3 regions of the Streptomyces sp. NPDC055025 genome follow, and region 3 is predicted to be linked to each of the others. Evidence: riboswitches for the same ligand, from Rfam matches in the RefSeq annotation. Region 3 holds a riboswitch; each other region holds the start of a gene.

Region 1 (9,811 bases), on a different contig from region 3:
CGCGGGAGCAGACAGTAGCCGGGCGATCACGGAGCGGCCAACGACCGCCCCGCGCACACAAAGTGACGCCCCGCCGTAGACCACAGGTCATCGGCGGGGCGCGGCGTCAGCGGGAGGTGCGGGAATTCGCCCGAATGGGCGGGCATGGAGTCCGGGATCCGGCGGGAAGGGGGTGCGGCGGGAAGAGAGTGCGGCGGAGCCCCGGACGGGGAATCCCGGCATGAAACCTCAGATACGTACGCCGAACTGGAACGGCATGTTGTTGATCGACTCGTAGCGCACGCTGGCACCCGGCTTGGGGGCGTGCAGCACCTGGCCGTTGCCCGCGTAGAAACCGACGTGGTGCAGGTCGCCGTAGAAGATGACCAGGTCGCCCTGCTGGAGCTGGCTCATGCCCAGCCGCGTACCGGCGTTGGCCTGAGCCTCGGACGTACGGGGTATGGAGACACCGGCCTGGGCGTACGCCCACGAGGTGAGCCCGGAGCAGTCGAAGGAGCTGGGGCCGGAGGCGCCGTAGACGTACGGCGTGCCGATCTTGCCCTGGGCGGCGGCGAAGGCGGCCGACGCGCGCTGCGAGGCGGGCACCGCGTTGCCGAGGTCCGCGCGGGAACTGGCGCGGTTGGCGCGGGACTCGTCCTCGGCGATCGAAGCGCGCTCCTGGGCGGTGAGCGTGTTGAGCAGCTTCTGCGTCTCGGCGAGCTTCTCGCGGACCTGGTCCTTCTTCGCGCGCAGTTCCTTGCGGGTCTCGTCGAGGTCCTGGACCTTGGTCTGGGCCTCCTGGCGCTGCTGCGCCAGAAGGCGCTGCTTCTCCTGGATCTGCCGCAGCGACTCGGCCTGCTGGGCGCTGACCTGGTCGAGCGTGGACGCCTTCTCCAGATAGCTGTCCGGGTCCGAGGAGAGGAAGAGCTGCACGGCGGGGTCGATACCGCCGGTGCGGTACTGGGCGCTGGCCATCGAACCGAGGCTGTCGCGGAGGTCGTTCAGCTCGTCCTGACCGCGGGCGACCTTGTCCTGGAGGGCGTCGACCTCCTTCTCCAGCTTGGTCTGCTGCTCCTCCACGCCCTTGTACTTCTCGGTGGCCTTCTCGGCGTCCTCGTAAAGCTTGTCGACCTTCTCCTTGACGTCGCTCTTGCTCGGCTGCGGAGCGGCCTGAGCGGCCTGGGAGGTCAGGGCGACAGCGGCGGCAGCGGTCGCGGTGAGCACGGTCACACGGGCGCGGCTCGGCTGCTTGGGACGACGGTGGGACGCCACGGAGGCGAGCTCCTTCTTCCTCAGCCGCCTACCGGGCCATGGGGGACACAGGGCCCCGGCTCCATACGTCCCATACCCCTGCCAGCTGGGCTGAACTGCATGAAATCGGCGGTTCCTTCGCTGTCACCCCGGGTGGGTGATCAACCGCGCGAAGGTTCGACGCCTGACCATAGTGACCTTCTTGTGATCAGTTCAAATCCTGACAAGGAAAATCTCCGTCAGGACGCGCATTATTTACAGACGCTACACAGGCAGTGATGGACATTTGACGCTACGCCCCAGAAAAAGGCCCTTAATTCGGGCATTGATCCCACAAGTTGACTAGATGCGCGAAAGCCGCTTCAGCAACAAGGCGGACGCGACGGGTCTGGCGCCGGCCAGAGCCACTCCGTCCGCGACCTCACGGTCGGTGGAGACCACCACCAGCGGCCGCCCCGGCGGCTCCGCCCTGACGAGCTGACGGATCAACTCGTCGGCGGTCACACCCGGTTTGGAGAACAGCACCCGCACCCCGCGCGGCGGGGCGAGCAGCACGGGCGCCGCCAGCTCCGCGCCGTCGAAGACACAGGTCATCTCCGCGCCCGACTGCGCCGCGAGCATGGCGAGCCCGCCCAGCAGCCGCAGCCGCTGCTTCTCCAACGGCATCGTCGGATAGCCGGTCTTGGTGACGTTGTAGCCGTCCACGATGAGATGCGACTGCGGCAGCGCGAGCAACTGGTCGAGCAGCGCGGGATCGGTCTCGGAGAGCGCGCGGGCCGCCACGTCCTTGGGCGACATCCGGCCGGGCTCGACCGCGTCGACCGTATCGCCGGGCCGGACCGTGGCGGGCGGCAGCGCCAGTTCGCGCCGTAGCCCCTGGGCCGATTCCAGCACGGTGTCCAGCAGCAGCCGCAGCCGCATGTCCTCCACCGAGCGGCCCTCGCGGGCGGCCCTGCGGCTCGCCTCGACCGCCGACTCGGCCTCACCGAGCCGCGCCTTGATCCGGCGGGTCTCGCTCTCCGCGGCCGACACCGCGGCGGCGGCCTCGGCCCTGACCGCCTCGGTCTCCGCGTGCACCCGGCGCAGGGCGGCCTCGCCCCGCTTCACATCGCTCTGGGCACTGCGCAGTTTGCGATGGAGCGACTCGGCCTCCTTGCGGGCCGACTCCAGTTCCGTACGCAGCCGCTCGGTCTCGCTCTTCGTCAGCGCCCTGGCCACGGCCAGTTCCTCACGCAGCCGATCCAGTTCGCGCCGGGCCTCCTCGTCGGCGCGCTCGGCGTCCGCGCGCTGGGCCTCCTCGCCCGCGGCGGCCACCAACTTCACCCATCCGGGGGGCCTGAGCACATACGCGGCCGCGGCCACGTCGACGGGATCCGCGGCGGCCGGCGGCGACCCCGACTCCAGGGCCCCGGCCAGCTCCGGCTGGGAGTGGCTGATGCGCTCACCGATCCGCTGCCGGAACAGCGGATCGCTCTCCAGGGCGGCCGCCATCGCGTTACCGGCGAACTTGGCCCGTCTGTTGGGCGTGAACCGGGCGTACTGGCGCAGCTGCGCGGGGAGTTCGGTGACGGTCAGACCGCCGAAGGCGTCCGAGACCAGCGCGATGACCCTGCGTCGTACCCCGTCCGGGAGCGGGCGGTCCAGCGCCTCCGCGGCGTCACCGCCGGCCGCGCCGGCCGGCTCAGCACCGCTTGCGGCCTGCTCCACATCCGTCACCCCATACCCTTTCGGGCGGCTCCCTCAGGAACCGGCGCCCGGCCTGTCCACCAGCTCGATCTGATCCACCGCGTTGCACCACCGGCAGCGCACCGACTCGATGGTCTCACTGACCACCTCGCGCTCCTCGACCCTCGGCTCCCCCGCCAGGTCCAGATGGACGTACTCGACGGCCCTCGACGACCGCGTCACGTCGAAACGCGTGAGATTGCCGCACAGTGTGCAGCGCCACCGGGTGGCGGCCGTCGGCTGGGGAACCGTCGTCATCATGCGTCCTCTTTCGTCGTCCCTGCCGCCGCCGCCCGCGGCGCGCCGTCGAACAGCGGATGTACTCCTTGCAACCCTACGGCCTCCGGGCCACCCCAGGGAGCGGCGAGGCACTCTGTACCCTTCACTCCCGGTAAGCCATGCTCTGTCGGTGAATACGTCGCGGACGACGGCCGACGGACCGGTGGTGACCCACACGCTGATCGGCCTCTGCTGTCTGGCATTCCTGTTCAGTCCGTCGTCGGGGTTCAACCCGGCGTACGGGAGAGGCGAGGCGCTCCTCGACGCGCAGAGCCTGTATTTCGAACGGTGGGGCGTCATCCCGGTCGAGCTGCTGAGCGGTTCCCCACGCGCCCTGTTCACCCCGCTGACGGCGCTCTTCGTCCATGGAAGCTGGCTGCATCTGCTGGGGAACATACTGTTTCTGTTCGTCTTCGGCGCGATGGCGGAGGAACGGCTGGGCCGGGCGCACTTCCTGTTCTTCTATCTGACCGTCGGCTGTTTCGCCCTGCTCACGTACGCCATGGTGAACGCGGCCTCGGACCAGACGCTGGTGGGGGCCTCGGGCGCGATCTCGGGGGTGCTCGGCGCCTTTCTCTATCTCTTCCCGAAGGCCCGGGTCACCAGCCTCTTCCCGTTCCTGTTCTTCCTGCCGCTGCGCTTTCCCGCCTGGATCGTGCTGATCTTCTGGTTCGCGATCCAGTGGCTGGCGGCGCGCGGCGCGGGCTCGGGTCCCGGCGTGGCCTATCTCGCGCACCTCGTGGGCTTCGCCACCGGGTTTCTCTACGCCTGGGGGCGGTACTGGCGTACCGATAGAGTGGGAGACCACACCGCGGCCACCGAGGGAGAACGTCAACCGTGATCACCGCGATCGTGCTCATCAAGACCAGCGTGGCCCGGATCCCCGAGATCGCGGAGTCGATCGCCGCGCTGGACAGCGTCAGCGAGGTCTTCTCGGTGACCGGTACGTACGACCTGATCGCCATGGTGCGGGTGGCCAGGCACGACGATCTGGCGGATGTGATCCCCGGCCGGATCAGCAGGATCGAGGGTGTCGAGGCCACGGACACGCATGTGGCGTTCCGTACGTACTCACAGCACGACCTCGAAGCGGCCTTCGCCATCGGACTCGACGCGTAAGGCCGCCTGCGGCTCCGTGCGTCAGGCCGTGGCGCCGTCCCGGTCCGGGACGCAACGGCCGTCCTCCGTACGGTAGTTCCAGCGCGCTCCCTGGCTCACCAGCTCCCGTACGGCCCGGACGAAGCGGTCCACGTGCTCGTCCGGGGTGCCGGCGCCGAAGCTGACCCGGATCGCGTTCAGCGAGCGCTCGCCCGGCTCGGCCTCCGGGGCGCCGCACTCCCCCGGGTCCTGCGGGTCGGTGCCCAGCAGGGTCCGCACCAGCGGGTGCGCGCAGAAGAGACCGTCCCGTACACCGATGCCGTACTCCGCGGAGAGCGCGGCGGCGAAGTGCGAGCTGTTCCATCCCTCGACCACGAACGACAGGACACCGACGCGCGGGGCGTCGTCGCCGAACAGCGAGAGCACCCTGACCTCGGGCACCTCGGCGAGACCCGCGCGCACTCGGGCGACGAGCCGCCGCTCACGGTCGACGAGGGTGTCGAAGCCCGCCTCGGTGAGCGCCCGGCAGGCGGCGGCGATCGCGTACACCCCGATGACATTGGGGGAACCGGCCTCGTGCCGGGCCGCGGTGGTGTGCCACGCGACATCGACCCCGCCGTCGCTCCGCCGGGCCACCGCGCGGCTGGCGCCACCGCCCGCGAGATAGGGCTCCGCGTCCTGGAGCCAGTCGGCACGGCCCGCGAGCACCCCGGAGCCGAAGGGCGCGTACAGCTTGTGCCCGGAGAACGCGACCCAGTCGACATCCAGCCCGGCGATGTCCACGGGGTGGTGCGGGGCGAGCTGCGCGGCGTCGAGCACGATCCGGGCGCCGTGCGTGTGCGCGGCGGCGGCCAGCTCCCGTACGGGCCACAGCTCGCCGGTCACATTGGAGGCCCCGGTCACACAGACCAGCGCCGGACCCCGGGGGTCACGCTCCGCGAGCGCCCGCTCCAGGGTGGCGACGGCCTCGGCGGGGGTGCGGGGGGCGTTCAGATAGCTGACCCGGGCCTCGCGCCAGGGCAGCAGCGAGGCATGGTGCTCGGTCTCGAAGACGAACACCTGGCAGTCGGCGGGGAGCACCGCGGCGAGCAGGTTCAGCGAGTCGGTGGTCGAGCGGGTGAAGACGACCTGGTCGTCGGGGCGGCAGCCGAGGAACTCCGCGACCGTGCGGCGGCTGTTCTCGAAGAGGTCGGTGGAGAGCTGCGAGAGATAGCCGGCGCCGCGGTGGACACTGCCGTAGTACGGCGCGTACGCGGCCACGTCGTCCCAGACCCGCTGGAGGGCGGGGGCGCTGGCGGCGTAGTCGAGCGCGGCGTAGCTGACCTCGCCGCCGGTGACGAGCGGCACGGTGACATCACGCCCGAGGACGGGCAGCGGGTCGGTACCGGAGGTCGCGGTGCCGGAGGTCGCGGTGGCGGTGGTCGGGGCGGCGGCGTTCAGGTATGCGGACATGGCGATATCTCCCGGCGGGACAAGTCGGAACGGCTTTCAGGAACCCGCACGGCGGCACCACGGCTCGACGGAGCCGCGGGGGCGGTGACGGGGGGTGCCTCGACGCATGGAGGCGTACTGAAGAAGGGGTCGAAAAACCCCTGGGGCCTGTCGGACAGGCCCTAGCACATTCGCTTGCTCACGAGACTGCTCCCTTGAGGACCAGGACCCCAAGGTGCGAGGGGTCCGCGCTTGCCGCGGACCTCGCTGCCCACGGCCTGGTCTTCACCCGGGGCACCCCGCCACGGACGGAGGGTTGCCGGACAGCGAGCCGGGGCCTTAATCGCTGTCACTCATGACCTGGTCCAAGATTATGGCACAGGGTGCCGCGCGCCCCAACGGGTGTCCGCGATACGGGACGTGTGCGGGGCGCGGCGGGTGGGCGGTTCGAAAACCGGCCCACCCCGACAACGCACCCCGCACCACGGCCCCCTGACCGGGAGGCGACCCGCGCCAGAGCCGTACAGGACCTGGCCCGTACAGGGCCCAGCCGTACAGGGCCTAGGCGTACAGGGCCTAGGCGTCGCGGTGGCTCGCCGCCACCCAGCGTTCCAGCGTGCGCCCCGCCGCGCCCGAGTCGATCGACTCCGCCGCCCGCGCGATACCCGCCGCGAGCTGGAGGGCTAGGGGGTCGTCCGTCGGGTCCAGGGCCACCAGCGCCGCCGCCGAGTTGAGCAGCACCGCGTCGCGTACGGGGCCGGTCTCGCCGGCCAGCAGCCGGCGGGCCACATCGGCGTTGTACGACGCGTCCGCGCCGCGCAGCGCCTCGACCGGGACCAGTTCCAGGCCCACGTCCCGGGGGTCGAAGGCCTCCTCGGTGACCTTGCCGTCCCGTACCGCCCACACCCGTGATGTCGCGGTGGTGGTCAGCTCGTCCAGGCCGTCGTCGCCGCGGAAGACCAGGGACGAGTTTCCGCGCTCGGCGAGCACACCCGCGACGATCGGCGCCATCCGCGCGTCCGCCACACCCACCGCCTGGGCCCTGACCCGCGCCGGGTTGGTGAGCGGGCCGAGGATGTTGAAGGTGGTCTGGGCGCCGAGTTCCTTGCGGGCCTTGGCCGCGTACCGCAGCGCGGGATGGAACTTCACCGCGAAGCAGAAGGTGATGCCCGCCTCCTCGGCGACCTCGGCCACCCGCTGGGGGGTCAGCTCCAGATTGACGCCGAGCTTCTCCAGTACGTCCGAGGCACCGCTCGCCGACGAGGAGGCGCGGTTGCCGTGCTTGACGACCTTGGCGCCGGTGCCCGCCACGACGATCGCCGCCATGGTGGAGATATTGACCGTCCTGGCGAGGTCGCCGCCCGTGCCGACGATGTCGACCGTACGGCCCGGCACCTCGATGGTGTTGGCGTGCGCGTACATGGCGCGCACCAGGCCGGAGACCTCTTCGACCGTCTCGCCCTTCGCCCGCAGGGCGACCGCGAACCCGGCGATCTGCGCGTCGGTGGCCTCGCCGCTCATGATGCGGTCCATGGCCCACGCCGTGTCCTCCGTGCCCAGACTCTCGCCGCGCAGCAGCGGGTTCAGCACGCCCGGCCAGGTGCGGTCCGCCACGGTGTCGCCTCCGACGGGGGTCACAGCGCTCATGCTCGCTCCTGGTGGGTTCCGGGACGGGTGTGCGGACCGTACGAGGCCCGCGCCACCAGCCTATCGGCGTACGCCCGGCCGGCAGGACGGATGCCCGCAGTACGGACGGTCCCACGCCGAGGGCCCCGGCCGGTCCCCCTCGCGGGGAGACCGGGCCGGGGCCCTCGGTGGTGGCGAACCGGTGGATCAGTGCTTGCTGTGGCCGCTGGTGATCTCCTCGTGCCCATGGCCGTGCGCGGCGGCGATCTCGTTGTACTCCTCGGCCGTCGGCTTGGGGATCTGGTTGCCCTCGCCGTAGTAGCCCTTGTTCAGCTTCACCCGGAGCCTCTCGGCCGGGCCGACCTTGCGCCGTACGCCGTTCTCGTCGACCTCCGGGCCGATCTCGGCCGGCTTGTGCTGGTCGTGGGCGGTCAGCCTGTGCAGATCGGACTGGTCCAGCGGGGTGTGCACCTCGATGAACTCACCGTGCGGCAGCCGCTTGATGACACCGGACTCGCGTCCGTGCAGCACCTTCTCCGCGTCGCGGCGCTGGAGGCCCAGGCAGATCCGCTTGGTGACGACGAAGGCGACGACCGGTCCGACGAAGAAGAAGACCCGGACGAACCAGGTGATCGCGTTGATCGACAGATGGAAGTGCGTCGCCCACAGGTCGTTGCCGCCGCCGACGAGCAGGATGAAGTACCACGTCAGCCAGGCCACACCGAACGCCGTACGGGTCGGCGCGTTGCGCGGGCGGTCCAGGATGTGGTGCTCGCGGTTGTCGCGGGTGACCCAGCCCTCGATGAACGGGTAGACCGCGATCGCGACCAGCACCAGCGGGAAGATCACCAGCGGGATGAAGACACCCAGCACCAGGGTGTGTCCCAGGAAGTTGATCTCCCAGCCGGGCATGACCCGGATGAGTCCCTCGGAGAAGCCCATGTACCAGTCGGGCTGGGCTCCGGTGGACACCTGGTCGGGTCGGTAGGGGCCCAGCGCCCAGATCGGGTTGATCGTGGCGATGGCGGAGACGATCGTGATGAGCCCGAAGACCAGGAAGAAGAAGCCTCCGGCCTTGGCCATGTAGATCGGCAGCAGCGGCATGCCCACGACGTTCTTGTTCGTCCGGCCGGGGCCCGCGAACTGCGTGTGCTTGTGGTAGAAGACCAGGATCAGATGGGCCACGACCAGTCCCAGCATTATGCCGGGCAGCAGCAGGATATGGACCGAGTAGAACCGGGCCACGAAGTCGCCGCCGGGGAACTCCCCGCCGAACAGGAACATCGAGAGATACGTGCCGACGACCGGCACCGACAGGATCGCGCCCTGCATGAAGCGGACGCCGGTGCCGGAGAGCAGGTCGTCCGGGAGCGAGTAGCCGGTGAACCCGGTGAACATGCCCAGGACGAACAGCAGGAAGCCGAACAGCCAGTTGATCTCACGCGGCTTGCGGAACGCGCCCGTGAAGAACACGCGCATCATGTGGACGAGCATGCCCGCGAGGAAGATCAGCGCGGCCCAGTGGTGGATCTGCCGGATCAGCAGACCGCCGCGGACGTCGAAGCTGATGTCCACCGTCGAGGCGTACGCCTCCGACATCGTCACGCCCTGGAGCGGGACGTAACTGCCGTGGTACACCACCTCGTTCATCGAGGGGTGGAAGAACAGCGTCAGATACACACCCGTGAGGATGATGATGATGAAGCTGTAGAGGCAGATCTCGCCGAGCATGAAGGACCAGTGGTCCGGGAAGATCTTCCGCATATTGGCCTTGGCCAGGGAGTAGATCCCCAGCCGGCCGTCCGCCCAGTCGGCGACCCGCTCACCCGCGGGGGCCTTGCGGTTCTTGTCGTCCGTAGCAGTGCTGGTACTCATCCGCGCTCCCAGAAGGCAGGACCGACGGGCTCGTCGAAGTCGCCGAGCGCCTCGAGGTTGCCCTCCGCGTTCACACCGATCCGCAGCTGCGGAAGGGGGTGACCGGCCGGGCCGAAGATGACGCGGGCGCCGTCGGAGAGGTCGAAGGTGGACTGGTGGCACGGGCAGAGCACATGGTGCGTCTGCTGCTCGTACAGGCTGATCGGGCAGCCGACATGGGTGCAGATCTTGGAGAACGCCACGATCCCCTGGTGGGACCAGTCGAGTTCACGCTTGTCCTTGATCTCGTCCGGCTGGATCCGGACGATCATCAGGGCCGCCTTGGCGATCTGCTTCTGGAAGTCCTCGCTGTGCTCCTCCAGGCCCTCCGGCATGGCGAAGGTGAGCGAGCCCACCACCACGTCCTCGGGACGCAGCGGCTGATTCGTGTTCATGTTGATGAGCTGCTTGCCCTTGGCCCACAGCGTCGAGCGGAGCTTCTTCTCGGGCAGCGGACCGAGGTCGCGCAGCAGCACCACACCGGCGAGCGGCACCAGCGCCATCGCAC
Region 2 (9,811 bases), on a different contig from region 3:
CCGAGCGCGACCGGTACGCCCCCGAGCCGCTCGGCGAGCAGCGCCCGCATCGGTACGTCACGCCAGCCGAGGTTGGCGGAGTACACCGCGATTCCGCGCTCGGCGTCGACGATCCCGGGTACGGCGACCCCCGCGGCGACGGCGCTCTCGCCGAAGTGCTCGGCGCCGTACGCGCGCAGCTCGGCGGCGAAGCCGAGGACGGTCTCCACGACGGCGTCGGGGCCGCGCTCCCTGCCGGTCGCCCGCCGCACCTCGTACAACAGCGCGCCGTCCGCCCCGACCAGGGCGGCTTTCATGCCTGTGCCGCCCACATCCAGGGCGATGACGTGTCTCACGGAGACAGTCTCGCGTGTCGACCCATGAAAGGTCTAGTCCACTGTCCTGGATTGTTGCGCGTCCATACAAACGGCGGATCCCTGTGTGCTCTTGGCCCAGACGTTGCCGAAGCGCAACCGGCCTTCCGTGGACCGTAAACCTCCGGATAGGGGAAAATCACAGATTCATACCGGTGCTTCACGCGGCAGAAGACAAGAAGACAGCAGGCAGAACACCGAAGTACATGAACACCGAAGTACACGGGCGCGACGTACACGAGCACCGGCGTACACGAGCACTGAAGAACAGAGGCGGAACAGAGCTGTGCAGCAGCGCTTTCTGGGAGCGACGGCGGCCGTGGCCGCACTAGGCATGACAATGGCGCTGGCCGGCTGTGGCAGCTCGGCGGGTTCGGGGGACGTCACCCTCAGACTCGTCGCCGCCGACTACGGCAATGGCTCGTCCGACCGGTCCGACAAATACTGGGCCGAGCTGGCGAGGAATTTCGAGTCCGAGCACCCCGGCATCAAGATCGATATCGATGTCCGCTCATGGAAGACCGTCGACCAGGATGTCGCGGACATGGTCGAACAGGGCCGCGCCCCCGACATGGCGCAGATCGGCTCCTACGCCGACTACGCCAAGCAGGACGCGCTCTACACCGCGGACGAAGTGGTCTCCGTACCCACGCAGGCGAACTTCCTGTCGCAGCTCGCGGACGCCGGCAAGGTCAACCGCATCCAGTACGGACTGCCTTTCATAGCCTCGGCCCGGCTGCTCTTCTACAACAAGAAGCTGTTCGAGCAGTCCGGACTGAAGGCGCCCAAGGACTGGGACGACATCGAGTCCGACGCCCAGGCGCTCAAGGCGGCGGGCGTGACGACTCCGATCGCGCTTCCGCTCGGCTCCGAGGAGGCGCAGGGCGAGACCCTGATGTGGCTGCTGGCCGGCGGGGGCGGCTATCTCAACAACGCCGACGACTCGTACGACATCGACTCGGACCAGAACATCAAGACGTTCGAGTGGCTGAAGAAGAATCTCGTCGGAGCGGGGCTGACCGGTCCCATCGCCCCGGCGAAGCTCGACAGGACGACCGCCTTCAAGGCGTTCACCAGCGGTCAGGTCGGCATGCTCAACGGGCATCCGACGCTGCTGCTCGACGCGCGGAAGGCGGGTATCGACGTCGGGATGCTGCCGCTGCCCGGCTTCGACGGCAACGAGAAGCCGTCGATGGGCGTGGCCGACTGGATGATGGCCTTCAAGCAGAACGGCCACGCCAAGGAGATCGGCGCGTTCCTGGACTATGTGTACGAGGACAAGAACGTCCTCGACTTCGTCGGACAGTACGACCTGCTGCCGGTCACCTACAGCGCGAACGACGCGATGGCGGCGGACTCGGCGTACAAGGAACTGAGCACCTTCCAGAAGGTGCTGCCCACCGCCGAGCTGTATCCGTCCGGCAAGAAGTCCTGGGGGAACGTCAGCCAGGACATCAAGGACAACATCGGCAAGGCGGTCGGGCCCGACGGGAACCCCGGGGTCGTCCTGGGGCGGATCGGCCGGGACGCGACGGCGGCGGAGTCCGCCGAGTAGCGTGGCGGCGAGATGACCACGCCCACGCCAGAGTCCGCCGAGCCCTCCGAGCCCTCCGAGTCCGCTGATTCGGGCGAGCCCTCCGAGCCCGCCGCGTCCGTCGAGTCGGCCGAGCCCGCCGCGTCCGCCGGTCCCGGTGAGGGGGGCCGCGTCGCCGGGCTGTCCGCGCGGGATCGCGCCGTGCTCGCCGTCGAGCAGCGCGGCTGGCCGGGGCCCGGCGCCAAGGAACGGGCAATCAGGGAGCAGCTCGGTATCTCCCCGACCCGCTACTACCAGTTGCTGGGCGCGCTCCTGGACGATCCGCGCGCGGCGGAGCACGACCCGGTGACGGTGAACAGACTGCGCCGGATCAGAGCGGCGAGACGAGAGCGCCGCTAAGGGTTGTCCGGCGGAGGGCCTTTGGCGCCTCGGTTTCCGTCCGCCGGGGCCGTCCGCGCCGCTAGGGTCGGGGTATGGGCAGCAACCCGTACCCCGTCCCCCTGCCGGAACCGATCACTCCCGCCGGCGCCGACGGCCTGGCCGCGCTTCTCGCCCGGCCCGGCGGCGCCGTCGTCGCCCTCGACTTCGACGGCACCCTCGCCGAGATCGTCCCCGACCCCGAACAGGCCCGCGCCCATCCGCGCGCCGTCCCCGCCCTGGCGGCCCTGGCGCCGCATGTCGCGTCCGTCGCGGTGGTCACCGGCCGGCCCGCCGGGGTCGCGGTCCGCTACGGCGGCTTCGCCGGGGTGCCCGGCCTGGAGCGTCTCGTGGTCCTCGGCCACTACGGCGCCGAGCGCTGGGACGCCGTCAGCGGCACCGTCCGTACCCCCGCCCCGCACGAGGGTGTCGCGGCCGTCCGCGCCGAACTGCCCGGATTCCTGGAGCGGTTCGACGCCTGGCGCGGTACATGGACGGAGGAGAAGGGCCAGGCGGTCGCGGTCCACACCCGCCGCGCCACCGACCCCCAGGCCGCCTTCGAGGCCCTGCGCGGGCCGCTGGGCGAACTGGCCGCCCGCCACGGGCTGATCGTCGAACCGGGCCGTCTGGTCCTGGAGCTGCGCCCGCCCGGTATGGACAAGGGCGTGGCGCTGCTGGAGTACGTCCGTGAGGTGGGCGCCGAGACCGTCCTCTACGCGGGCGACGACCTGGGCGACCTCCCGGCCTTCGCGGCGGTCGAGAAGCTCCGCTCCGACGGCCACCCGGGCCTGCTGGTGTGCAGCGGCTCGGAGGTCCCCGACCTCGCGGAACGCTCCGATCTCCGGCTCCCGGGCCCCGCGGCGGTGGTGGACTTCCTGGCGGCACTGGCCCGGACCATCGGCTGACACCGCCCGCTCCGCCCGGCCCGTCCGCCCGGTCCTGTCCCGCGCGTTCCTGTCCCCGTACCGTCCCTGTCGGCCCCGCCCCGTCCCAGCCCGGTCCTCCCGGCCCCTCGCGAGCGGCGGGGGGCCGGGCTCGTGTCTCAGATCGCGCGCAGGGCGGTGAGCTGGTCCAGGAACCACTGCTGCGGAGGCAGGGCCGTCGCCGAGGCGGCCAGGCGTTTGGCGCGTTCGGCGCGTTCGTCGAGGGGCATGCTCAGCGCCTCGTGGAGGGCCCTCGCCGTGGTGGTGATGTCGTACGGGTTCACCGCGAGGGCGTCCTCACCCATCTCCTCGTACGCTCCCGCCTCCCGGGAGAGCACCAGCGCGCAGCCGCGCTCCGAGACCACGGGGATCTCCTTCGCCACCAGGTTCATCCCGTCCCGGATCGGATTGACCAGGGCCACGTCCGCCAGCCGGTAGGCGGCCAGGGAGCGCGCGAAGTCGTCCCGGACATGGAGGACGACCGGGGTCCAGCTCTCCGTGCCGAACTCGGCGTTGACCGCGTCGGCCACCCGTCCGACCTCGGCGGTGTAGTCGCGGTAGACCGCCAGATCCTGCCGGGAGGGGTAGGCGAAGGCGACATGGACGACGCGGTCGCGCCACTCCGGGTGGTCCACGAGGAGCTGCCGGTAGGAGAGCAGACCGCGGACGATGTTCTTGGACAGTTCCGTACGGTCCACCCGGACGATGGTCTTCCGGAGATCGTCCGAGCCGTCGGCGGCGTCCCCCGGACGGCCGATCTGTTCGCGCAGGGTGACGATCCGTTCGTCCACATCCGGCCGGTGCGCGCGCTCGCGCAGGAAGTCGGCGTCCGTGCCCAGGCCGTGCACACCGATCCTGGTGTTGCCGGTCCCGCCCAGCAGATCCGTACAGCAGGCCGTGAAGGCGTCCGCCCACCGGCGGGTCAGAAAGGCCGCCCGGTCCGCGCCGAGGATGCCCCGCAGAAGCTGGCGGCCGATGTCGTCGGGCAGCAGCCGGTAGTAGTCCACCGGGGCCCATGGCGTGTGCGAGAAGTGACCGATCCGCAGATCGGGCCGGAGCGCCCGCAGCATCCCGGGCACCAGCGCCAGGTGGTAGTCCTGCACCAGGACCGCCGCGCCCTCCGCGGCCTCGTCCGCCAGCGCCTCCGCGAAGGCGCGGTTGTACGTCTCGTACGAGGCCCATCGCGCGCGGAAATCCGGGCCGAAGGACGGCTCCAGCGGGGTCTGGTAGAGCAGGTGGTGGACGAACCAGAGCGTGGAGTTGGCGACGCCGTTGTACGCGTCCTCGTACACCTCGGGCGCGATCCCCAGCATCCGGACCCGCTGGCCGCCCGTGTCCGCCGGGTCGAGCCGGCCGTCCGTACGCCGTACCGCCTCGCGGTCGCCGTCCCCGAGCGCCGCGCACACCCACACCGCGTCCGCGTCCGCGCCGATGGCCGACAGACCGGACACCAGCCCGCCGCCGCCCCGCTTCGCCGTCAGCGTGCCGTCGTCGCGCACGCTGTACGAGACGGGGCCGCGGTTGGACGCGACGAGGACCTGGGCCCGGGAGGGCGGCTCGGTAACCATGTGGCGAAACCTAGCCCGTCGCGTAAACGCTCAAACGTACGGACGGTGTGGTCTGCGCCCGGTGCGGCGGCCCGCCGTCCTTGAGGTCCTGTCCGCCGGACAGGGCCTACGGGACAACCCTTAGCGGCGGCCGCGGGTCGCGGCCAGTGCCACCACCCCCGCGCCGGTCAGCGCGAGCGCCACCCCGCCCAGCAGCCACAGCCGTTCGGCCGCCCCTCCGGTGTCCGCGAGCTGCCCTTGCAGGGACCCGTAGAGCGGCTCGTGCGGGGGCTGGTGGGAAAGCTCCTGGAGCGGCTCGTGGAGAGGACCGCGGAAAGGCTCGTGGAAAGGCTTGTGGAAAGGCTCGTGGACCGGCATCCGCAGGGGCCCGGACCCCTGAAGGGGTACGTGTGCCAGGGCCGACGCCTGTCCCGGTGCCAGCAGCACCAGCGTCCCGGCCAGCACCCCGAAGAATCGGCAGATAATCAGATGTTTTGCCCTCATAAGGGCGCAATGTAGGCAATCGGTGAGGTGATCCGCGGTTACGCCGCGCGTCCGGACGTGTACTCCGCGATCTCGCGTACCGGTGGCCGTTCCTCCGTGTCCACGGAGTAGGTGCGCGGTACGAAGCCGTGCTCGCCCCGGTCGAACTGCGTCAGCTCCGGCCGTACCAAGTGCGCCCGGGACAGCCGCAGTTGGGCCGTACGGTAGATGGCCGCGGCCATTCGCCCCAACGCCCGGTCGTCCTGGTGGCGGTGGAACCGCACCCCCACGTCCACCTGCCCCAGCGCGTCCAGACCGACCGTGTGCAGCGCGTCCACGAGCAGCCCCAGCTCCACGCCGTACCCGACGGGGAAGGGCAGCCGCTCCAGCAGTGAGCGGCGCGCGGCGTACTCCCCGCCCAGCGGCTGGACGAACCCCGCCAGCTGAGGCCAGTGCAGATTCAGCAGCGGACGCGCCACCAGCTCGGTCACCCGCCCGCCCTGGGCGCCGGCCGCCGCCCCGCCCATGCCGTCGCGCGTGCCGCCGCCCGCGCCGTAGCGGCCCACGCCCACGTCGTCCGCGCCCACGTCGCCCACGCCGTCACCGTCCGCGCCGTCACCGTCCGTCCCGTCCTCCCGCAGCGGGCGGTCGTACATCGCCTTCACGAAGTGCACATCGGAATCGGTCAGCAGCGGTCCCACGGTCCCGGACACGAAGTCGGCCGAGAACCGCCGCAGATCGGCGTCCACGAAGCACACCACATCGCCGCTCGTCACCAGCAGTGACCGCCACAGCACCTCGCCCTTGCCGGGCAGTGCGGGCAGCCGCGGCAGAATCGCGTCCCGGTGCACCACCCGCGCGCCCGCCGCCGCGGCGACCTCCGCCGTACGGTCGGAGGAGCCGGAATCGATCACCACCAGCTCGTCGACGAGTGGCGCCCGCTCCATCAGCTCGCGCCGGATCACGGAGACGATCGCGCCGACCGTCGCCTCCTCGTCGAGCGCGGGAAGCACCACGCTCACCGTGGTGCCGCGCGCGGCCTTCGCCACCAGGAGCCGGTCGAGCGTACGGTCGGCCGCTGACCAGGAACGCCTGGTCAGCCAGCGTTCCACCTCTTCCAGCACGGTCGGTACTCCCTGACGTGTTCCATGAACGTGACCCGCGAATCCGGTCGGGAACCGGGCCGGAACCCGGTGGGACGCGACCCGCGAATCCGGTCGAACGTGATCCATCTCGCGGTGCGGACCACTATCTCAACCGTCCGCTCCTTCGGTTACAGTCTTGAACAACACGTATGACCGCCGCATGCCGGGGGTCGTAACGCGGAAAAACGCGCCGGACCTGGTCCGGTGCCATAGCGCTCATCCAGAGGGACTGAGGGAACGGCCCGTTGAAGTCCCGGCAACCCTCCCGCCGACCGCGAGGTCACGGTGGGGAAGGTGCCAATTCCGTCTTGCGGCGAAACGCGTCGTAAGGAAGATGAGGAGAAAGGGCCTCGCCATCATGGCTGTGCAGACCGTCCACCACGCCAGCGGCACCGTTGATCTCGGACCCGCCGCCGCCCTCTCGTGCCGCGAATGCGGAGAGCGATTCGAGCTCGGTCCCCTTTTCGCCTGTGCGAGCTGTTTCGGGCCGCTCGAAGTCGCGTACGACCTGCCGAGCGGCTCCCCCGAAGAGCTCAAGAAGCGGATCGCGGACGGCCCGGACAACATCTGGCGGTACGCGTCACTGCTGCCCGTCCCGGCCGATGTGGCCTCGAAGCCGAACATCAACCCCGGTTTCACCAAGCTGGTCAAGGCCGACAATCTCGCCCGTGAACTGGGTATCACCGGCTCCCTGCACATCAAGGACGACTCCGGCAATCCGACGCATTCCTTCAAGGACCGTGTCGTCGCCATCGCCGTCGAGGCCGCCCGCGCCTTCGGTTTCACCACACTCTCCTGCTCCTCCACCGGCAATCTGGCGGGCGCGGTCGGCGCCGCAGCCGCCCGCGCCGGCTTCCGCTCCTGTGTGTTCATCCCGCACGACCTGGAGCAGGGCAAGGTCGTCATGGCCGCGGTGTACGGCGGTGAACTCGTCGGCATCGAGGGCAACTACGACGACGTGAACCGTTTCTGCTCGGAGCTGATCGGCGATCCCCTGGGCGAGGGCTGGGGCTTCGTCAACGTCAACCTCCGTCCGTACTACGGCGAGGGCTCCAAGACACTCGCGTACGAGATCTGTGAGCAGCTCGGCTGGCGGCTGCCCGACCAGATCGTCATCCCGGTCGCCTCCGGGTCGCAGCTCACGAAGATCGACAAGGGTCTCCAGGAACTGATCAAGCTGGGGCTCGTGGAGGACAGGCCGTACAAGATCTTCGGCGCCCAGGCCGAGGGCTGCTCGCCGGTGTCCACCGCCTTCAAGGCCGGACACGATGTCGTACGGCCGCAGAAGCCCGACACCATCGCCAAGTCCCTGGCGATCGGCAACCCGGCCGACGGCCCGTACGTCCTGGACATCGCCCGTCGCACCGGCGGCGCGGTCGAGGACGTCGACGACGAGCAGATCGTCGACGCGATCAAGCTGCTGGCGCGCACCGAGGGCATCTTCGCGGAGACCGCGGGCGGGGTGACCGTCGGCGTGACCAAGAAGCTGATCGAGGCGGGAGTGCTCGACCCGGCGCTGACGACCGTGGTCCTCAACACGGGTGACGGACTGAAGACCCTGGACGCGGTGGCGCCGACGACGGGCCCGACCGCGACCATCCGCCCGAGCCTGGACGCGTTCCGCGACGCCGGTCTGGCCCGCTGACCGGCCGCCCGGCCCGATGACCCGGCCCGGCCCGCTCACCCGCGATCCGGCCCACCGACCCCGACGACGTCACGGAAGACGGAAGGCAGAACACCCAACATGAGCGTCAACGTCCGCATCCCCACCATTCTCCGTACGTACACCGGCGGCAAGGCCGAGGTCCCGGCCGAAGGGGCGACCCTCTCCGAGGTCATCCAGTCCCTGGAGGCCAGCCACCCCGGTATCGCCGCGCGGGTCCTGGACGACCAGGGCAAGTTGCGCCGCTTCGTGAACGTGTACGTGAACGACGACGACGTCCGCTTCGAGCAGGGCCTGGAGACCGCGACCCCGGCGGGCGCCGGCGTCTCGATCATCCCCGCGGTCGCCGGAGGCTGACTCACGGGCCCCCGGGCCCGCCCCTTTCGTGGCGACACCGGGTGACCGGTATGGCTCCCTCCGCAAGAGAAGCGGAGGGAGCCATTCTTTATGGTTGAACGCGATAGAGTGTGGGAACGCCCCTCCGCCGCCCATCCGGCGCGCGTATGAGAACGCGACAACATAGGGCTGAAGTCATCGCGCTGTTTGCACTTTAGGTGCGCTTTGCCCGGCCCGACTTGCCCGGGAACGCAGCGAATTCGTCGCTATGCGTGTTCGGCCATGCCCATAATTCTCGTCCGATTGACCTGTTGCAGAGGGCAGTTGGGCAGATACATTCAGCCGCGGTCGACGCGTTCCGGCGCGAAGTGTGGCCCCTGGAAGGGCCAGTAATAGGGGAGTTAGGCATGGCTCAGGGCACCGTCAAGTGGTTCAACGCGGAGAAGGGCTACGGCTTCATCGCGGTAGACGGTGGTGCGGATGTTTTCGTCCACTACAGCGCGATTCAGATGGACGGTTACCGCACCCTTGAAGAAGGTCAGCGAGTGGAGTTCGAGATCTCGCAGGGCCAGAAGGGTCCGCAGGCGGACATGGTCAAGCTCGCCGTCTGATCCCGGCGCGATCGGCCACCGACGCACGCAGTTCACGGCTCACGCCGAGGGGTCCGTATCCCGGAGACGGGATACGGACCCCTCGTGCGTGTCCGGGCGCGGGTGGCGCGCGGCCGGCGTGGGTACGGCGCCCGGATGAGCGGGCGCGGGTGGCACGCGGCCCGGCGTGGGGACACCGCCGGAGTCCGGGGGCGCTTGCACTCTCGGGGGTCGAGTGCTAATCATTGGCGTTAGCACTCTGCGAGTGAGAGTGACAACTTAAGGACCGGGTCGGTGAGGCCCGAAGAGCCGGTGGGGCAAGGAACCGCACGGCTCTCAGGCCGTCCGTCGCGGGCGCCAGCGCGGTCCGGAGCAATCCACCCCAGTCCGGGAGGACCACTTCACATGGCCAAGATCATCGCGTTCAACGAGGAGGCACGGCGCGGTCTCGAGCGCGGGATGAACCAGCTCGCCGACGCCGTCAAGGTCACCCTTGGCCCCAAGGGTCGCAACGTCGTCCTCGAGAAGAAGTGGGGCGCCCCCACGATCACCAACGATGGTGTGTCCATCGCCAAGGAGATCGAGCTCGAGGACCCGTACGAGAAGATCGGCGCCGAGCTGGTCAAGGAAGTCGCCAAGAAGACGGACGACGTCGCCGGCGACGGTACGACCACCGCGACCGTGCTGGCCCAGGCGCTCGTCCGCGAGGGCCTGCGCAACGTGGCCGCCGGCGCCAACCCGATGGCCCTCAAGCGCGGCATCGAGAAGGCCGTCGAGGCCGTCTCCGGCGCCCTGCTGGAGCAGGCCAAGGATGTGGAGA
Region 3 (9,811 bases):
GCGGACATGTTCCAGCGGAAGAGCGGGACCGGACCCACCGGAAGCGGCGAGGAGCTGCGGCAGGTCGGGGCCGGCGACATCGACGGCCGGCAAAGCGGCCTCGCTCTCTTCTTCGCCGTCACCTTCACGACGACCTGGACCTTCTGGCTGATCGCGATCGCACTCGGCGGATCGCCGACGAGCTCCCCCACCGCCATCCCCTATCTGCTGGGCGGCTTCGGCCCGGTGTTCGGCGCGATCGCGGTCCGCGTCCGCCGCACCCGCCGCGGGGAACCCGTACCGGCTCGTACGGTGAAGTTCCGGCAGGGCGTACGGCTGTTGTGGGCGCTGCCGCTGCTGGTGCTGGCATCGGCGACCGTGGTGGCGGGCGCGCTGCTCGCGGATGTCCTGGGCGGTACCAGGGTGAGCCTGACCGAGGGCAAGGAACTGATCTCGACCGTCGGCGGAATCGTCCCGTTCTTCGTCAGCATGCTGATCGCCGGTCCGCTGTCCGAGGAGCCCGGCTGGCGCGGCACGGCATATCCGCGCCTGCGCGCGTCCATGAACCGTCTTCAGGCCGGCCTCCTGCTGGGTGCCGTCTGGGCGGTCTGGCATCTGCCGCTGTTCTTCATCGAAGGAACGGTCCAGGCCGAGTTCGGTCTGTTCGGCTGGAGTGGCCTGATGTTCTCGCTCAGCGTCCTCCCGGTGGCGCTGCTGGCCGGTTACGCCTACGAGCGTGCCGGAGTCGCGGCGTCCATCGCGGTTCACCTCGGCTTCAACGCGACCATGGCCGTACTGACCGTCGAGTCGCCCGTCACGCAGGCATTCATCCTGGCGGTACAGGTCGTTCTCGCGGTCATCCTGCTCGCCACACAGCGCGATCGCCGGACGGACCCGCCCGTTCAGGCGGCCCCTCACCCGCACCAGGTCGTCACTGACGCGTCGCCGCAGATGACCTCAAGGTGATCAACAAGGGCGGCGCACCAGAGCCGCCGGGTGGCGGTGGCACCGCCGCGGCTGGCACTCAGCCGCGGCGTTGCCACCGTCAGGCCATTCGAGCGGCTCGGCGGCTCGGCCGCTCGGCCGCTTGGCGCTTGGCGCTTGGCCGCCAACTCGGCGACCGAGCCCGGCGATCCGCGACGTCGGCCCCGCGACCTCGGCCCCGCGTTCACCGGCGCAGTTCGGCCGCCGCGTAACGCAGCTGGAAGGTCAGGGCGGCGAGGACCAGGCCGAGCCTCTGCCGGCTGCTCAGCCTCTCGGCAAGGTGATCAAGCGGCCCGGCGACGGCCGGGGGCGGGAGGGGAGACTCCCCGTCGAAGGGCGGCGGGTACGCGTCCACGGCCCGGAGCAGTCGATCCCGTAGGTAACCGCGCACACGGTGGACCGGCGGCCGTGACCCCACCGGGATCTCGCCGAGTGCCTCGTGGACCAGCTTCGCCGTAGATGACACCAGGGTCTTCAACCCGTGGAAATCAGGCATGGAGAGGTCGACCAGCGATATCTGGTAGGCGAGCGCGTACTCCTGGGCGTCCCGGCTGAAGCCGGAGGTGGAGAAGACGGCATAGCTGTAGCGATAGCGCGTCCCTAGGCCCTGTCCGGTCGATGCCTCCGCCTTTCAGGGAGGCCGGGTCTCCGTCCCGAACCCTGTGCGTTGTCCGGACCGGTAGCGGAGCAATCCCCTAGAACGGGCGGGCGTACGGGTGTTCCATCACGCGGTCGTAGATCCCGCGCAGCCACGGCTGACGGACGGCGGGCAGCCGTGCCAGCGTGTGGAGGAACACTTCCGAGTCCGGCCCGAACAACTGGTTCGGGTACGGCGGCAGCGGATCGTCGCGGAAGACACCGTCGGGCATTCCGCCGGTCACGGGAACGCGCAACCGTTCGCGGTAGAAGGCCAGATGGGTCCATACGTCGGCGGTCAGCGGCACGGTTACCGCGGTACCGGACGCCTGCCACGCCCTCCCCGTCCGCGGATGCCGCGGGACGAGGACGATATCGGGAGCGGGGTCCGGGGCGGGCAGGCCCGGTCCCGCCAGAGCCGCTCTCTTCGCCGGCGGCCCGGACGGTCCCGGCGGGAGCAGCGTTTCGAGCACGCGGCCGAACATGTCCGTGACAAGACCCTCGGGGACGGCCACGGGTGTGCCCGCCGAGGCCGCCAGTAGATGGGCCAGAGCGGCCCCGGCCGCCGCCTCCCACCGCGGGCTCCACCTGCCGGGCGGCTCGATCGGCGGCGTACCCTGCCACTCCTCCAGCGGCGCCTCCCGGCCGGCGGTCCGGCCGGCGGGATCCTCGGCGGGAAGCCGGCGCACGGACTGCGGCGCGAGCCGCACCGCCTGCCACAGCGAGCAGTCGTCGATACGGGTCGCCACCGGCCGCCCGCATCGCACACATGCCAGATTCGGGCCGTCCCTCCCGTCCACCCCCATGCAGCAGCCGTCACACCGCTCCGGCAACAGGACGGTGCCGCGCGTGTCGCCCGGCGCGACGACAATCGCCCCGGGCGCACCGAAGGAAAGGGAGCGAACCGGCGCGAAGACACCGCGGGCTTCCGCTTCACCCGCCCCGATCTCGCTCCACGGCCGCCATGGCGGCCCGAAGGGCTCCGGGTCGACGGCGTACGTCCCCGGTTCCATCAGGGCGGGGAGCATCACGTGTCCGTAGCGGTGGTGGGCGTGGACGGGAAGCGCGACCCGCGACAAGGTGGCGGTCAGCACGGCGCCGCACCGCGCACACGCGAACACATCGCCCATCGGTCCTCCCCCGCCTCCGGCCTCCGGACACGCGAATCATCCCGGATCGGCGGGGCGCGGCCAACACCTTTGAGGCAGCGCGGCCGGGGGGAACGGTGTTCCGACCGAGTCAGCCTCGGACCGAGCCCCGGACCGGAGTTGTGTGGAAGACGGAGCCGATGAACTCCGTGAGGAGCCGCTCCTTGAGCGGCCCCGCAAGCGCGTCGAGCGGTACCAGGACAGGGGTCATCCAGGGTGAGATGGAGACTGGGCGGCAGCCCGTCGAAGGAGAGCTGGGGCTGGAGGTACCAGCCGCGCTCGCGCATCTCGTCGGCGAGGTGGAGCAGCAGGTTCAGGTCGGGGTCACCGTCCGCCGGCCCGCCGAGGACCGTGAACGCGACGAGTCCCGCGGCCCCTTCCCCCAGTACCCGTACGCCGTCGGTCCCGCGCAGGCCCGCCGGCAGCCGGTCCGAGGCCTCGGCGACCCGCCCGGCCGGCGCGGTGCAGCCGTCGTCACCGACATGCTGGAGGACCGCCACGCCAGCGGATTGACCAGGACGTCCCAGGCCTTCGGCAGGAAGACCGCCGCTCCCGCGACGGCCGCGGGTACGGCGAGGACGTTGGTGAGGTAGTAGAGCAGGATCAGGCCCGGCACGGTGGCGAAGGTGCCGGTGCACAGGGAGCCGAGCCCGTATCCGATACGCATCGGTCGTGGCAGGCGCGGGACCGGTTCGTGGTGCGCACGGATGTCCGCCGACATGCCGCAGATCATGAACGACGGTCCGAGCGGGCGACAAGGGCCGGGTGTGACGGCGGCATGAACTCCGGCGCCTGGGTGTCGCGGCCCTAGGGCCTCTCGTTCGGACCTTGCTGGGCTCGCGTGCCCTGGCACCGCGCCTCGCCGCGTTGTCGTCGGTCGCCTACGCTCCGCATGGACTCCCCCCTCCGCCTTGCGATCCACGGCACCACGCGGACACCAGCCGCTACCGCGGCGGGCGCTCCCTCACCCAGCCAGATCCAGACGCAAGACCCTAGACGATGTCAGCGCCGCACCGGCCGTAGCCTCGTCGCTCCGAACCAAAGGGTGGGAGTCGCCGAAACACTGGTCATCCAGCGGTGGTTTCAGCGAGTTGGGGGCGTTTGGCCGGACGGCGTTCAAGATGGGCGACGACGCCGTTGTAGAAACGGTCCACGGCGTCGTCGACGCTTCGGATGAAACCGGAGTCGGTGTTACCGCGCGTGCTGCCCATGCCTTTCAAGAGGGACAGCCGGAAGCCGGTGATCTGCGCGCCGTCTCGCGGGAGGATGTCCGCCGGCTCGGGGCGGAGCCGTTCCAAGGTGCCGCGCGGGCCCACGCCCTGGCCCTCGATGAGTGTCTCGACGTGCAGGTCGGCCGGCGCTTCTGCGAGTTGGCGGACCAGTCGCTTGACCCAGGTGAGGGGATAGCCCTGTTCCGGGGCAGGGATGTCGATGGAGGTACGCAGCTTGCCGGTGCGCAGGTCTGCGGCGACGAACAGGGAACCCGGCGTGCCGTCGATACGGAGTTCGGCGTGCAGGCGGCCGTCCTCGCAGAGACGGTCGGCCAGAGTGACACGGCGGGTATGCGGGTCGGTGCCGCGTTTGGCCCGCTGTACGGGCAGAACCTTCTGGCCCAGTTCACCGCCGAGCCGCAGACAGACCTGGCGGACGAGGCGTTCCCAGCTCTCGACCACCTGGATGGCGTGCGGGTCGCCCTGGCAGAGTGTCTCCTCGTCGATTCCCTTGCGTACGGGTACCCAGGCGGGCCCCATGTTCTGGAAACCGTGACAGCCGGAGTTCTCGTGCTGGAGATAGTGCAAGAGTTCGAGGAGGAGCCACGCGTGCGCGGCGTTGCCGACGCCTTCGTGACGGATCAGCATCTGCGCCTGGTGAGCGACCTCCGCCCAGGACAGGTGCCACAGCGCCACCTTGTGCTTGCGCCGGCCGTCCACCTTGACGTCCACCAAGGGCCTGCCGTCCAGAGCCACGTCGTTCGACAAGGTGATCACTGCGTCGTAGCCGCGCCTCGACGCGATGTCCATGTAGTCCTGCACCTGTACGGTCTTGAGCGCGTTGCCATTGGTCTTCGTCTCCACCAAGGCGGTCCACAACTTCCCGGCACGCTCGACGCGAATGACGCCATCGGGGCGCTTGGGCGTGTCCCCATGCGGCAGCGAGACCTCCGTGAAGGTCTCCGTGCGGCCGGCGGGAGCGCCGAACGCGGCGGTGAGCCTGCGCCCGAACTCCGGCACCTGGGCCATCACCGAAAGAAGGACGGATGTCGCCCGCGTCTCCCTTTCCCGGTCGCTCTTGAGGGACGGGACGGGGAAGAGCCGGGCACGTCGCCACGCGTCATTCTCGGCGAGTGACTTCCCGCCCGTCCTGGGAAGTACGACCTTCTTCTTGGCGGTACGGGGACGCCGAGGCGCGGGTACACCGGCGACTTCGGGGGCCGCCGGTGGCGCGGGCGGCGTCGCCGGAAGCTCCGTGGCCGGAGTGTCCAGCACGGCGGCGGAAGGCACCGGGGCGGCGTCCTCCACCGACGCTTCGGGTTCCTCCTCGGACGCGTCGTCCACATCAATGCCGAAATCCGTTGCCAGACCCGCCAGACCGCTCTCGTACCCCTGGCCGACGGCCCGGAACTTCCACCCCTCCCCTCGCCGGTACAGCTCACCGAAAATGAAGGCGCTCTCCACCCCCGCGTCATCGATGGAGAACGTGAGAAGGGGCCCGCCGGTACGGTCGGCGAGCGTGACGCGCAGCTCGTCCAGATCACCGAATCGCGCGCCGCCATACCTGCTGGCCGCCAGGACGACGCGTTCCACACCCGCCGACATGGCGCTCAGATCGAGAGTGATCCGGTCCTCGCTGCCGTCGGACGTCGGTGTCTTGCCGAGCAACTGCACGCTGCCGTCGGCCGATGCCGGGTTGTTGTAGAAGAAGAAGTCCGCGTCACTGCGCACCTTCCCGTCCCCACCCACCAGCAGCAGGGAGACATCAGCGTCCCCGTCCCCTGTCGCGCTGCGCCATGCCAAGCTCAGGACCACTGAACTGATGTCCTCGCTCAGGGCGTCCAGTCCGACATTGGCACCCTTGACCATTTCCAGCATGCGGCCCCCCAGCCATGCGACCGCGCCGGGCCCGCTACACGGGCCGACCGATCGTGCGATGTGATCCACGGCACACTCCCCATGTGCGAAGTGAACCTTAGCGTGGGATGCACACCCCTAGAGTGCCAATGCGGCGATTAAGGGTTTGAGTACTGATTCCCCCGGTGCACGGCGGGTGTTCCCTGATATGTGGACGGCGTCCCGGGTCCCGGACCGCGGTCGAGGTTTCCCTGTTCTCCGGACCGCCCGACGGGCCCGTCCGCCCGTCCGAATCCGGCCGTTCTGCCTTGTTCCGACTCCTTGACGGTCCAACGGAGCGCGCTCAGACTGTTTGGCGACGGTCACGATTGTCAGCGCTCGCCCGCGCGGAGTCCCTGTTCGGGTGGGTCACCGGCCCCGGCCCGCTGACTGGCAACCCTTCCACCGCGACGGGGTGCCCCGGGTGACGACCAGGTCCCACCCGGGCGGTGGGGCAAGTGCGGTCTCGCTCGTTCCGCGAGGCCCGAGGACGGGACCGGCGGAGATGCGCAGGACAGCGAAGAAGAGCGAGAGCGTCTGTCGGACCTTCCGGTCGGCGCCGCTGCCGCGTCCGCGCCTGCTGACCAGGCGCCGCCATATCGATCTGCTGCGGCTCCGCAGCGGTTGCGTGCCGGCTGTCTGAGCCGGCCGCGCTCCGGCCGTCGAGCCGGCCGTCGAGCCGGCTGCCCGCCGGGCGCCTGAGCCTGGGCCTGCCTCATGCCGGCCGGGTCGGCCGAACCGGCCTCATGCCTGCCGTCCGAGGCTGACCGTTCCGCGATCGCCTTGCCAGGTCCGGGCGTTGTGCGCTGCCGCGCGCCGCCGGACCCTCCTTCCGTACGGCCACCGGCGCCGAAGAAGCCACCGGGGCTCCACCGCATCCCTGGAGAGTGCCATGTCCGAGACCTTTGCACAGACGTCCTTCCCGTCGGCACTTCGCGATTCCCACCCCGGCACACCCCCGCGTTTCCGCGACCGTATCGGCGCCGGTCCCGGCGGTGGTTACTACCCGGTCGCACACCGCTACCACCTGTATCTCTCGCTGGGCTGTCCGCTCTCACTGCGGATCTCGATCACCCTCGGTCTGCTCGGGCTCAAGGACTCGATCAGCACCACACTCCTCCCGTCCCGGTCCGACGGCCTTCCGGCCGGGTCCGGCGGCTCCGACGCGGTCACAGCGCTGCGCACGGCCTACGAGACCACCCGGCACCACTACGACGGTCCGCTGACCGTGCCCGCGCTGTGCGACCTGTGGAGCGGACGGGTGGTGAGCAACCACGCCCCCGACATCCTCGACGACCTCGCCGTCCACTTCACCGACCAGGACGACGCGGATCTGCCCCGTCTGCGGCCCGCCGCCCTGGCCGCCGACATCGACGCCGTCCGCGAACTCCTCGGTGAGGGCCTGGGCGGGGGCTTCGGTGAGGGCCTCGCCCAGGACCAGGCGCTGGATCTCCTGGAGCGCCGACTGGCCTCGCACCCCTATCTGTTGGGCGAGACGCTGACGGCGGCGGACGTGGATCTGTGGGTCGCGCTCGTCCACCTGGACGTCGACGCCCTGCGGCGCGTGGCCGCCGGTGACCGCCTCTGGTCGTACGTACGGCGGCTGGGGACCCATCCGGCCTTCCAGGAAATTCCGCGTACGGCGGGAAAGCGGGAACACGGCGGTGAGGACGTGTGTTCCACCCAGAAGGACTGTGCCGGAGCCGGAGACCGGAGCCGGGCCACGGTGCCGGCGGGTGATGAGTGCCGGCGTCAGGCCCTGGCTTGCTGACCGGCGCCCCCGCCACGCGGCGGAGCGCTCCGGGTGACGGCCCGGCGGAGCCGAAGACGGTTCCGCGAGCGGGCCCGGGACGGCGCGAGCCGACCGGGACGGACGGGATGGAGGTGACGGCAGTGCGGGGAACTCCCCAGCGGCCCTTGGTCACCACCGCCATGTACTCACGGCGGCACATCGATCTCCAGCGCGTCGCCGCCGCGCTCTGTCCGGCCTACGAGTCCGCCGCCGCGCGGCACTTCGCCGACCAGGCCTGTCCGGCCGGCCAGGCCCTGTCCGTCGGTTAGGCCCTGTCCGTCGGATCCTCGCGGGCCCGGAACGCCCGGCCTTCTCCTCCGGCCTTCTTCTCCGCCCTTTCGTCGTTCCTCCCTTTCGCCGTTCCTCCCTTCTCGCCGATCCTCCCCTCCCGCCGATCCTCCACCCCGGCCGAGCACGGGCGCGGACGAGTTTCGGCATGCTCACAGGAAGCGGTACGCCCAATGCCCCGAGCAGCACACGCACCCCTCCACCTGGCCGTCGCCCTCGACGGCGCCGGCTGGCATCCCGCGGCCTGGCGGGAGCCCGACGCCCGGCCCGCCGAACTGCTCACCGCGCGGTACTGGACCGCCCTGGTCACCGAGGCCGAGCGGGGGCTGCTGGACTTCGTGACCATCGATGACTCGCTCAGCCTCCAGACCTCCCGTCAGGTCGAGCCCGACGAGCGCACCGACCAGGTACGGGGCCGTCTCGACGCGGTGCTGACCGCCGCCCGGGTGGCGCCGCCGACCCGGAACATCGGGGTGGTCCCGACCGCCGTGGTCACCCACACCGAGCCCTTCCATCTCTCGAAGGCGATCGCCACCCTCGACTATGTGAGCACCGGACGGGCCGGAATCCAGGTCAGGGTATCCGGACGCGCCGACGAGGCCGCGCACTTCGGCCGCCGTACGGTCCCGGGCCTGCGGACCGAGGACCTGGCCGGGGCGACGGGCAGGCCCTGGGTGAAGGAGCTGTTCGACGAGGCCGCCGACTATGTCGAGGTGCTGCGCCGGCTCTGGGACAGCTGGGAGGACGACGCGGAGATCCGCGATGTCGCCACCGGACGCTTCATCGACCGCGACAAGCTGCACTACATCGACTTCGAGGGCGCGCACTTCAGTGTGAAGGGCCCCTCGATCACCCCGCGCCCGCCCCAGGGGCAGCCGCTCGTCACCGCGCTGGCACACGCGACCGTCCCGTACGAACTGGTCGCGCGCTCGGCCGACGTCGGATTCGTCACCCCGGGCGACGCCGACGACGCCCGCGCCGTCCTGGCCGAGATCCGCGCGGCACAGGCCTCCGCCGGCCGTGCCGACGAGACCGTGCACGTCTTCGGCGACCTGGTGGTCTTCCTCGACAACGACCCCGGTGCCGCCGCCGGCCGCAAGGCCCGTCTGGACGAACGCGCCGGCGCCGAGTACGTCAGCGACGCCCGCGTCTTCACCGGGTCGCCCGCGCGGCTCGCGGACCTGCTGGAGGAATGGCGGGACGCCGGGCTGACCGGCTTCCGGCTGCGCCCCGGCGCCCTGCCGTACGACCTGGAGCAGATCACCCGCCACCTGGTGCCCGAACTCCAGCGCCGCGGCGCCTTCCGTACCGCGTACGGGGCGAGCACGCTGCGCGGACTGCTCGGACTGCCCCGCCCCGCCAACCGCTACGCCGCCGTCTGAGCCGGAAGGACCGTACGAGCAATGAGCAAGCCCGCCAAGCCGCTGAAGCAGATCCACCTCGCCGCGCATTTCCCCGGCGTCAACAACACCACCGTATGGAGCGACCCGAAGGCCGGCAGCCACGTCGAGTTCAGCTCGTTCGTCCACTTCGCGCGGACCGCCGAGCGCGCCAAGTTCGACTTCCTCTTTCTCGCCGAGGGGCTGCGGCTGCGGGAACAGGGCGGCCGGATCTACGACTTGGACGTCGTCGGGCGGCCCGACACCTTCACCGTCCTGAGCGCGCTCGCCGCCGTCACCGAGCGCCTCGGCCTGACGGGCACGATCAACTCCACCTTCAACGAGCCCTACGAGGTGGCGCGGCAGTTCGCCAGCCTCGACCATCTGTCGGACGGCCGCGCCGCCTGGAACGTCGTCACCTCGTGGGACGCCTTCACCGGCGAGAACTTCCGCCGCGGGGGCTTCCTGCCGCAGGACGAGCGCTACTCGCGGGCGAAG

The links. Region 3 has a riboswitch for S-adenosylmethionine ahead of ACWGDX_RS36940 (putative leader peptide). Riboswitches for the same ligand answer to the same signal wherever they lie in the genome.
Region 1: linked by a shared signal. The riboswitch ahead of ACWGDX_RS24510 (aminotransferase class V-fold PLP-dependent enzyme) and the one ahead of ACWGDX_RS36940 (putative leader peptide) in region 3 are both predicted to bind S-adenosylmethionine.
Region 2: linked by a shared signal. The riboswitch ahead of thrC (threonine synthase) and the one ahead of ACWGDX_RS36940 (putative leader peptide) in region 3 are both predicted to bind S-adenosylmethionine.

Annotation. Positions count from the first base shown of each region.
Region 1 covers NZ_JBSGVS010000041.1:38,320-48,130, forward strand. Annotated here, with positions in the region: gene ACWGDX_RS24485 (NlpC/P60 family protein) at 229-1,251, opposite strand; gene ACWGDX_RS24490 (NYN domain-containing protein) at 1,573-2,937, opposite strand; gene ACWGDX_RS24495 (hypothetical protein) at 2,971-3,213, opposite strand; gene ACWGDX_RS24500 (rhomboid family intramembrane serine protease) at 3,365-4,075, shown strand; gene ACWGDX_RS24505 (Lrp/AsnC family transcriptional regulator) at 4,072-4,353, shown strand; gene ACWGDX_RS24510 (aminotransferase class V-fold PLP-dependent enzyme) at 4,375-5,784, opposite strand; SAM riboswitch class IV at 6,007-6,124, opposite strand; gene trpD (anthranilate phosphoribosyltransferase) at 6,340-7,410, opposite strand; gene qcrB (cytochrome bc1 complex cytochrome b subunit) at 7,597-9,264, opposite strand; gene qcrA (cytochrome bc1 complex Rieske iron-sulfur subunit) at 9,261-9,811, opposite strand, start outside.
Region 2 covers NZ_JBSGVS010000018.1:37,621-47,431, forward strand. Annotated here, with positions in the region: partial or broken gene ACWGDX_RS13910 (ROK family protein) at 1-296, opposite strand, end outside; gene ACWGDX_RS13915 (ABC transporter substrate-binding protein) at 640-1,908, shown strand; gene ACWGDX_RS13920 (DUF3263 domain-containing protein) at 1,921-2,286, shown strand; gene otsB (trehalose-phosphatase) at 2,361-3,209, shown strand; gene ACWGDX_RS13930 (alpha,alpha-trehalose-phosphate synthase (UDP-forming)) at 3,347-4,795, opposite strand; gene ACWGDX_RS13935 (hypothetical protein) at 4,916-5,278, opposite strand; gene ACWGDX_RS13940 (glucosyl-3-phosphoglycerate synthase) at 5,317-6,381, opposite strand; SAM riboswitch class I at 6,616-6,743, shown strand; gene thrC (threonine synthase) at 6,761-8,047, shown strand; gene ACWGDX_RS13950 (ubiquitin-like small modifier protein 1) at 8,147-8,422, shown strand; gene ACWGDX_RS13955 (cold-shock protein) at 8,809-9,012, shown strand; gene groL (chaperonin GroEL) at 9,397-9,811, shown strand, end outside.
Region 3 covers NZ_JBSGVS010000100.1:982-10,792, reverse strand. Annotated here, with positions in the region: gene ACWGDX_RS36980 (CPBP family intramembrane glutamic endopeptidase) at 7-945, shown strand; gene ACWGDX_RS36975 (hypothetical protein) at 1,148-1,459, opposite strand; gene ACWGDX_RS36970 (hypothetical protein) at 1,659-2,729, opposite strand; partial or broken gene ACWGDX_RS36965 (aspartate aminotransferase family protein) at 2,960-3,244, opposite strand; partial or broken gene ACWGDX_RS36960 (MFS transporter) at 3,199-3,480, opposite strand; gene ACWGDX_RS36955 (TerD family protein) at 3,815-5,827, opposite strand; SAM riboswitch class IV at 6,213-6,321, shown strand; gene ACWGDX_RS36950 (hypothetical protein) at 6,360-6,497, shown strand; gene ACWGDX_RS36945 (glutathione S-transferase C-terminal domain-containing protein) at 6,747-7,625, shown strand; SAM riboswitch class IV at 7,590-7,700, shown strand; gene ACWGDX_RS36940 (putative leader peptide) at 7,748-7,915, shown strand; gene ACWGDX_RS36935 (LLM class flavin-dependent oxidoreductase) at 8,108-9,316, shown strand; gene ACWGDX_RS36930 (NtaA/DmoA family FMN-dependent monooxygenase) at 9,338-9,811, shown strand, end outside.